Regions from separate parts of the Alkaliphilus flagellatus genome, predicted to be linked through region 2. Evidence: riboswitches for the same ligand, from Rfam matches in the RefSeq annotation. Region 2 holds a riboswitch; each other region holds the start of a gene.
The links. Region 2 has a riboswitch for cobalamin ahead of KQI88_RS16805 (cobyric acid synthase). Riboswitches for the same ligand answer to the same signal wherever they lie in the genome.

Region 1 (3,198 bases), on a different contig from region 2:
TGCTAGAGGATTTCTCATTATACCTTGAAGAACAGCCCCAGATAAAGATAAGCAGATGCCTACTAATGCACCTACTATTGTACGTGGAAGTCTTACATTCCATATTATTTGATAGTTAACTGTATCTTTTTGATAAAAGATAGCTTTAATTATTTCTACTGGGGCTATTTTTACAGCTCCATTACCAACGCTTATGAAAAAACTTGCAATAAATAATAATATAAAGATTATTAATACTATAATTTTACGAGGTTTTTCTTCTTCCATACCTACTGACATAAAATTTCTCCCATATAATTAATAGTTTCTCTTATTTAACTAAATCTGTATAAAGATGTTTTGCTAACCCTTCATAAGCCTCTGCATATCTATGATTTGCTTTAAACATATAAAGATCCTTTGGTAAGAAAATATATCTACCTTCTTTTACTGCCTTTAAGGAAGCCCATGCTGGATTTGATTCTACATCCTTTTTAATTCTATCCAATACCGCTTCCATATCACTTCCTGTTGTTTGGACGAATATAAAATCTGGGTCTTCTTCTATTATTTTTTCTAAGCTAAAGTTTTTATCATCTAAAGTATTATTGGATGTATCTGCAATATTAGTTGTATGAAGATCTTTTAACATTTCACCTAAATAAGCATCTGATCCTCTAGCTGTTATACTTTTTGCACTGGCCATCATTATTAATACTTTATAACTCTTATCCTTTGGTGATTTTTCTATTATCTTCTCTATATCCTCTTTAACTTGCAAAGCATTTGCTTGGTAAAGATCTTCTCTTTCATTTAATGCAGTAAATAACCTTACAAGTTTAAAGTAATCATCCTTTACAAAAAAGTCTAAGGCAACAACTCCAATTCCATTATCCTCTAATATAGGAACTATCTCCATTTGAATTTTAGAGTTGCCGTTTAAAATTACTAAATCTGGCTTTAATGATAATACCTTCTCAAGGCTTATTGCTCCTAAAGTCCCTACTATTTCAGCATTTTCTGTTCCCTCTACTATCTTATCCGCCGATTCTTCTATTCTACCAACTACAGTACCTCCATTTTTAGCCCAAATTTCTAAATATGAATTAAAAAGAACTACTACTCTTTCCGGATGCTTATTTAGTGTGACTTGCTGATTTCTACTATCAGTAAAGGTAACACTGTCTTCACCTATCTGTACTCCATACTCCTCTAACATATTTTTCTCTAGTTCATTTACTACCTCCTTATCCTTGCTAGGTTCTACATTATTTGCTTGGTTTGAACATCCTGCTATTGTAGATATTGATAATGCTAACAGTAATGCTAATGCTGCTACTCTTTTTTTCATTTTTCATCCTCCAGTTTGTAGTTTTTTCCCTGGTGGAGGGTAATAAAAAATCCCCAACCGTATAAGTTAGGGATATATCATGCACATAGAAACATTAAGTGCAAAAAAGCAAAAGTCTCCCCTTCCCACCGAAGGTTACTTAATATAAACTATTAGGCAGGTCTCCTGACTTGTGGATCATCCTACTCTCAACACCTTCCCAGATATAATCCAGTGGCTAAGTTGATTTCGTACACACTTACAGTAGCGGGGGCTGTACCGGATTTTCACCGATTTCCCTATTAATCTTACAGAACCTAATGTTTCTTATTTAGTTTTCATTCACTATGTTATCATACAATGGAATTTTATTCAATAAAGTTTCTTTAATAATGTACCAAGCTTGCAATAAAATACATTCTATAGGTGTTATGATGTCCTCTATGAAGAATGTGTTGTTCTCCATTTTATTATTATACTAAGCTTACAATCAGCTAGCTTTGCTGAAATTTCGTGTCCCATTTGTTCGACTAATTCTTTTGTTATAGCCAATCCAAGTCCTGTGCTTTTACCACTTCTTGTGGGGTCAGCTGTAAAAAAACGTTCAAATAGATGGGCTATATCTTCCTCACTTAAATTCCGTGCGACATTTGTAAATGTTGTTGTAATATAACCTTCATACTCCTTTAAAGAGATATACATAAACTCATTTCCATACTTTAAAGCATTCTGTATTAGGTTTGAGAAAATTCTTTTTACTGCATTTTCATCAGCAATAACCAATGATACTTTTTCATCTATATCAATAATAGGCTCTATCTCTTTAGTTAAAAAATCCTTATAGAATGATGCTATTAAATCACACATTATATTATTTATATTTACAGATTTAAGATCAAATTTATATTCCTTACCTTCCAGTCTTGATAAATCATAAAAGCTAGATATTAAACTTTGTAATGACTCAGCTCTTCTTTTAACTATATCTGCATATTCTTTCTTTTCATGGCAAGGTAAGCTATCTTCCTCCATAAGCTGTATATATCCCATTATTGATGTAAGTGGTGTCCTCAGATCATGTGATATATTTGCAATAGCCTGTCTAAGTTCTAAATCCATCCTCTTATGTTCAATTTCTGATTTTTGTTTTTCTTCTAAGGTTTTATTTATTTCCGAAGCTAAATTTTTCATCTCTTTATTAGAAAAAGTAAGTAATATTTTTGAATTAGTATTAGTCTTATTGATTCTACTTAGTTGATTAGTTATATTCTTAACTTCGTTATGTGATAAAATATAAAGAGTGACAAATACGCCACATATAATTATAAGAAAAATAATAGTTAATAGTTGCATAAATGTCACCCTCCGTTTTACTTAATCTCTTTTTTATTAAAGTATAACATACTTAAAATTGTAAATACTACTGTAAATCCGATACCTACTAAAGTCGCAAAACCTAAAGTATTGCTCGCTACAGTGTCAGCTTTTATATTGGATAAGTTTGTTGTAATAAGAAACTTATTAATATTCATAAGTTTTGGAGACACAATTACTGAAAGTAGACTAATAATATTACCAGTCATAGAGAATACTCCGAAGTAAACAAAGCTAGATATTGTATTGTTTTTAAATACAATTCCTAGAAAAGTGCCTACAGATATTCCTCCAATCCATAGTGGGAGTGCTACTAGTAATCTTAGTGAAAAATCTTTAACTATATCTATTGAAAAGTCCTTACCAAGCCCAAACAGCATTGCTCCACTTCCTAAAAAGACAGTTAGTATAATAAATGCTGCTATAGTAGATAGAACAACTGTAGCAATTATCTTTGATAAAACAATTCTGTTTCTAGGTATACCAAATGATACAGCATTTTTCAAAGTCAAATT
Region 2 (3,198 bases):
GATTACAAAGCCAAATCAAAAAAATATATCTAATTACGAGGAAGAAAAAATATTGGAGTTAGCTATAGAATAAATGTGATCTGTGTGGAGGAGGTAGTATGCTAGTTATTGTAGAAGGTTTAAAAAATGCAATAAATTTATTACTATCCTTTGATAAAGAAATATATAATATTATAGGATTATCACTTTATGTATCTTTAACGTCTACTTTAATTTCGAGCTTTTTGGCGATTCCCATTGGCATACTCTTGGGAATAAAATCTTTCCCTATAAAAAAAATGGTAATACGTAGTCTATATACTATGATGAGCCTACCTCCAGTAATAGTTGGACTAGTTGTATTTTTATTGATATCAAGAAGTGGACCACTAGGAAATTTAGGTATAGTGTTTACGCCGATGGCTATGATAGTTGCACAGGTCTGTTTAGTAACTCCTATTATTACAGGAGTTGTCTATAACGGAACAAAGGAAAAGGGTGAAGATATACAAAATTTGGCCTATACATTAGGAGCGAATAGAGTACAAACCCTTATTCTACTGATTAGAGAGCTTAGAGTTAACATTTTTTCTGCAATTGTTACAGGATATGGTAGGGCCATATCAGAAGTTGGTGCTGTAATGATTGTAGGTGGTAATATAAAGGGACATACGAGGGTTATGACTACTACAATTGCGATGTTAAGGAATATGGGAGACTATGAAACAGCTATAGCTATAGGTATAGTTCTATTATTAATATCATTTATTATTAACTCCATATTATATAGACTCCAACAGGAGGATTAGGCATGAATTTACAAATTAGTGGCTTGCAGAAAAATTATGCAGGACAATGTGTGCTTAATATTGATAGTTTAACAATAGAAAAGAGGAGTTTTTTAGGGATTATTGGTTCTAATGGTGCGGGAAAGAGCACATTAATTAAAATTATTGCTGGACTAGTAGATGCTAGTTCAGGCTTTATTAATTATGATGGTGAAAAGGTTTCTCATAGAATACAGCAAAACATGACATTGGTTTTCCAAAAGCCATATTTACTAAGAGCAACGGTTTTTAATAATATAGCTTATCCTTTAATTATAAGAAACATGAAAAGGGATGATATACTAACACGAGTTAAGGAAGTTATGAAGTCTATGGATATTGAATATCTACAGAACCAAAAAGCATGGACATTATCAGGAGGGGAAGCGCAAAAGGTAGCTTTAGCTAGAGCAATTGTAATTAAGCCTTCTCTTTTATTATTGGACGAACCTACAGCTAATATTGATCCTAGCTCGGTTTTAGTTATGGAAGAAACTATAAAGAAATTTCATCAAGAAAATAAGTCTACTGTAATTATAATTACCCATAATCTTCAACAAAGTAAACGACTTTGTAAAGAGGTGGCCTTTATGAATGAGGGTCAAATTGTAGAGATGGGTGAAGTAGATAATATTTTTAACGATTGTAATAATCCTTTGACTAAAAAGTTTATTGAAGGAGAAATATTAATATAAAAATACCAAAGGCTTGAGCTCTTGGTACTTTTTAACTTTTTTTAATAGATAAATCAATGACATGGAAAGTTGTATGAGTTGTACAAATTGAGAAATCTATACTAGGTTGACAATGATATTATAACTAAACTATAATAAGTGTATAATATAAAACTAAATAATTTCAAGGTGCTTTGTTTATAAAGTTAAAAGGGAAAGAGGTTGAACTCCTCTACAGCCCCCGCTACTGTGAGCAGGTATGAAATCTTCGTATCCACTGGGAAACTGGGAAGGGAAGAGAGTAAATAGATCTGCAAGTCAGGAGACCTGCCTTGAAAAGGAAAGAATCACAGCTTCGGAGGGAAGTATGGAAGGTTCATCATATAATCATATCTAACTTTACCTTATCTGATGAATTCAACACATAGACGCTCTATGTGTTTTTTTATTTTCCAAGACCAAAGAAAAATAAAATCCTAAAGGAGGTGTCAAATTGGCTAAAAATATTATGCTTCAAGGAACTTCCTCTTCAGTTGGTAAAACAATACTAACTGCTGCACTATGTAGAATTTTTAAGCAAGATGGTTTTTCGGTAGCACCTTTTAAATCTCAAAATATGACATCAAATTCATTTATAACTAAAGATGGCAAAGAGATTGCAGGTTCCCAAGCTATACAGGCAGAAGCGGCTGGAATTGAAGTTACAGTAGAAATGAACCCTATCTTATTAAAGCCCACCAGTGACAGAAAAAGCCAAGTAATAATAAATGGGGTTTTAACTAGTAATATGCCAGCTTCACTTTACCAAGAGAAAAAGACAGAACTAAAAAAGGTAATAAAGAATGCATATGATGTTTTAAGTAGTAAATTTGATCTTCTAGTAATTGAAGGTGCAGGAAGTCCAGCAGAAATTAATTTAAGTAAAAATGATATTGTAAATATGGGGTTAGCAAACTTAGTAGATGCTCCTGTTATTCTTATCGGGGATATTGATAGGGGAGGAATTTTTGCTTCTATATATGGAACTATTATGCTCCTTAATGAAGAAGAACGAAATAGAATAAAAGGATTTATTATAAACAAATTTAGAGGAGATTTGGAGATTTTAAAACCAGGCATAAAAATGCTAGAGGATTTGGTGAACAAGCCCTGCTTAGGTGTAATTCCATACTTTGAAATTAATATTGAAGACGAAGATAGCTTGGTTGATCCTGAGGCAGCCGGTAGAAGAAAAGATATTAAAGAGAAATCCAGTGCAGAAGATTATAAAAAAATAAAGGAATTAGAATATGATAAGCTGGCTACTACTGTTAGAGAGAATATTGATATAGAAAACATTAGAAGGATTATGGGGATTAATAATGGACAGTAGCATTTTATTACTAATTGTAGTCGCATTAGACTTTATATTAGGTGATCCACCAAATTGGCCTCATCCAATTAGGTGGATAGGATTGAGTATAAGTAGATATGAAAAAATCATCAGAAAAAGCGGATTAAATTTAAAGATAGGAGGATTTATATTAGCTTTACTATCTTTAACTACCGTTTTGACTGTGTCTACATTAATACTTAAAATAACTCAGCTTATACATCCATTATTTGAAACCATAATTACAATATATTTACTCTACACTTCTATAGCTGCTAAATGTTTAGATGTGGAGGCAAAAAAGGTACACAAGTCAGTGTATAAAAAAGATATAGAAAAAAGTCGA
Region 3 (3,198 bases), on a different contig from region 2:
ATATAGATATTGTTATCATCAATGTCATTAGTAGTAGTGGAAATATTTTTAAATAATTATGCTTTTCCATAGACAGTCTGCCTCCATATATATTCCCATTAAAATAGCTGGAATATATTATTAAAATACCTCTGGATGTATAGCCTTTGCGAATAGCTCTAAGGCCTCAATTATTCTAACACCTGGTCTTGATACTATATTAGGATCTAATAACTCTATTTTATCATTTTTAACGGCAGTAATAACATCATAACCTGGTCTAGATTTTATTATATTTTTTAATTCTTTCATTTGCTCAGGATTTAAAGTGAAGTTTTCAGCAGTATGAGCTGGTGCTATATAAATCTCAGGATCTTTTTCCACCATAGCTTCAACACTATATTGAGGATAAGCTCCATCCCCATCAGCTGCAATATTTTCTCCACCAGCTAAAGTGATTAACTCATTTATGAATGACCCTTCACCAGCTGTCATTAAAGGTTCGTCCCAAACTTGATAAAACACTCTTGCCTTCTTCTCATTCTTAACTTTATTAACAATATTATCTCTTTTTTCCTGCATTCCACTTACTATTTGTTCCGCTTTTTCTTCTACACCCATTACTTCACCTAATTGTAATATGTTATTAAAAATTTCATCGATTGTTTCAGGCGAATATAACATTACCGCTATTCCACTTGCCTTTATTTGTTCTATAGACTCAGGAAGGGCTTCGTTATATAGAAATACTACATCTGGATTTAACTCTAATATTTTCTCTACATTTATTGCAAAGGCATTACCTACCTTTTCTTTCTCTAGGGCTTCTATAGGATAATCACAAAAATCCGATACTCCTACAATTTTATCTTCTAATCCTAAAGCAAATAGAATTTCTGTTTGACTAGGCGCAATCGAAACGACTCTTTCTGGTTGCTTCTTTATTGTTACAGAATTTCCGAATCCATCTACAATATCCATAGGATAGGTTGTATTCTCTATATTGTTACCTACATCCCCCTGTGAATTCTCTTTTTGTTCTTTGGCACAACCAAATAGCAAGGTTGTCAATAGCATTAATACTACTAAAAATATAGTTGCTTTTGATTTTCTCATAAAAACATCCTCCTCTTATAGTTTCTTACTTACATTTTAAATATAAAAAAGCAGCAAAGCTGTCCAAACACCCTCATAACTACGCAAGTTGAATTCTTTCCCTTGCGACCCCTGTTTTTTATAATATAAAAAATCCCTCACCAAAGGGTAAGGGATTATAAACACACTAATATTTCACCTATCCCTCCGAAGGCTGCATGTGCTAAAACTTGGTAGGTCTCCTGACTCGTGAATCATTTTACTTCAGCACCTTCCCGGTCAATACCAGTGGTATATCGCTGTTTCATCATCACTTACAGTAGCGGGGGCTGTAATGGATTTTCACCATTTTCCCTTTTAAGCTCAATTGAGCACCGTCAATATTTAGATTGCCTTAATGATATCAAAAAAGAGGAATATTTTCAATTCTTTTTTATGCTATGCTTCTTTTGTTAATCTCATACCTTAAAGGAAAAGTACAGTCTATCAGTTTCTTTTTTTCGTACATTTTTCTCTGTTAATTCTTCTTCTATCCTAGAGCCTATTACAAAAATATTATGATCTTCTTTATATTGTCCAGATGTTTCTAAAATATATTCACCACTAGGTACGTGTTTTAACATAAGCCACAAATAATCTTTTCCGAACTCTTGGCAAATATGCTCATACTCTGTAATAAATTTTCCATCTATAAATTTACCAATTATATCTCTTTCGTTTTTCAGTTCTATATTAATATATTTTTTTAATATTATCCCTAATGGATATACTTTAGGTTCTACAAAACCTTTATTAAATAATGAACGATCTAAATTATATATGTCTGCAAGATATTCCATAGAACCTAATAAAATTCCACTATGACTTCCTTCCATTATAAATGTTTCTGCATTATCTATAGTTGCACTATTAACCGTTACCGTCCCATCCCCTTCTTTTGTTTTCAATGATCCTATAACATATGCTTTTTTATATTTAAATAATAATTCTGTATCTAGTAGCAAGACCTTATCTGTTTCCTTGTTAGTCCCAACAAAACAATATAGATTTTTAACTCGATTATTTAATGTATCTATATTTTTATTTAGCTCATTTAGTAAATAATTATTATAAAGTGTATATTCTCTTGGAATATAGTGGTAATCATTGTCGATTTTACAGCATAATATTTTCCCATAATCATCTGTAGGTATTAAATCTCGTAATCCTGGAAAATTCTCATGTAATTTTTCAATATTCTCTGTCCCCAAAGGTATATCTAGTATTTTAGTAAGTAACCAAATGTATCCTCTGCGTATAATGTCAAATAGTTCTTTCTCGGTATCTGTTTTCTTCATTAGTTTTCCAATACTCCACAAATGATAGGCTTCAATGTTTCCCTTATTAGGAGTTCCAAAGCACATTAAATTTCTAACATTATAGGAGTATTCTATACTTTGAATATAAGTACGAGCTACCACTCCACCCATACTATGACATAATAAATCAACTTTTTGATTAGGATGCTTTTCTTCTACCCGTAATACTAAAGGTTGTAAAAACTCCTTTACTATTTCCCTACAGCTTTTTCGCCAATCATAATAACAAACAAATAAATTCTCATTTAATTTATATCCTAATTTCTCTAATTCTTTTAAAAATGGTTTATAAAACCAACTTGCCACACCAAAGCCCCACTCAATTTGACATCCTAACATCTCTCCGCCAATAGATCCCATTAAACCAGGAATAAAAATAATTGGATTTAGTTTAGTAACTTCCATTGTCTTCCCCCTTCTTTTTTCATTATCTCAATTATATTTATCCGATAGATACCAATTCTATGACCCTAAATTGCAAAAAAATAAAAGTGGTATTATTCTACCACCTTTTCACATTCAACTTTTATTCCTTCAACATTTAGCAATTTTTCTTTAATATGCAGCCCACCACCGTAACCTACTAACTTTTTATTAGCCCCTATTACTCTATGACATGGAATAATAATAGGAATTCTATTTTTATTATTTGCTCCTCCAACAGCCCTTACGGCTTTAGGATTGTCAATACTATAGGCCAAATCTTTATATGTTATAGTTTGACCATAGGGTATATCTAATAATGCATTCCATACTTTTTTTTGAA

Region 1: another riboswitch for cobalamin. It lies ahead of KQI88_RS03640 (ABC transporter substrate-binding protein); the one in region 2 lies ahead of KQI88_RS16805 (cobyric acid synthase).
Region 3: another riboswitch for cobalamin. It lies ahead of KQI88_RS03030 (ABC transporter substrate-binding protein); the one in region 2 lies ahead of KQI88_RS16805 (cobyric acid synthase).

The regions. Positions count from the first base shown of each region.
Region 1 covers NZ_JAHLQK010000001.1:792,180-795,377, reverse strand. The annotation lists gene KQI88_RS03645 (FecCD family ABC transporter permease) at 1-279, opposite strand, end outside; gene KQI88_RS03640 (ABC transporter substrate-binding protein) at 311-1,330, opposite strand; cobalamin riboswitch at 1,469-1,645, opposite strand; gene KQI88_RS03635 (sensor histidine kinase) at 1,751-2,662, opposite strand; gene KQI88_RS03630 (ABC transporter permease subunit) at 2,680-3,198, opposite strand, start outside.
Region 2 covers NZ_JAHLQK010000007.1:87,563-90,760, forward strand. The annotation lists gene eutH (ethanolamine utilization protein EutH) at 1-73, shown strand, start outside; gene KQI88_RS16795 (ABC transporter permease) at 99-788, shown strand; gene KQI88_RS16800 (ATP-binding cassette domain-containing protein) at 791-1,501, shown strand; cobalamin riboswitch at 1,651-1,829, shown strand; gene KQI88_RS16805 (cobyric acid synthase) at 1,974-2,852, shown strand; gene cbiB (adenosylcobinamide-phosphate synthase CbiB) at 2,842-3,198, shown strand, end outside.
Region 3 covers NZ_JAHLQK010000001.1:667,891-671,088, reverse strand. The annotation lists gene KQI88_RS03035 (FecCD family ABC transporter permease) at 1-70, opposite strand, end outside; gene KQI88_RS03030 (ABC transporter substrate-binding protein) at 121-1,095, opposite strand; cobalamin riboswitch at 1,293-1,468, opposite strand; gene KQI88_RS03025 (lipase family alpha/beta hydrolase) at 1,533-2,837, opposite strand; gene KQI88_RS03020 (methylated-DNA--[protein]-cysteine S-methyltransferase) at 2,930-3,198, opposite strand, start outside.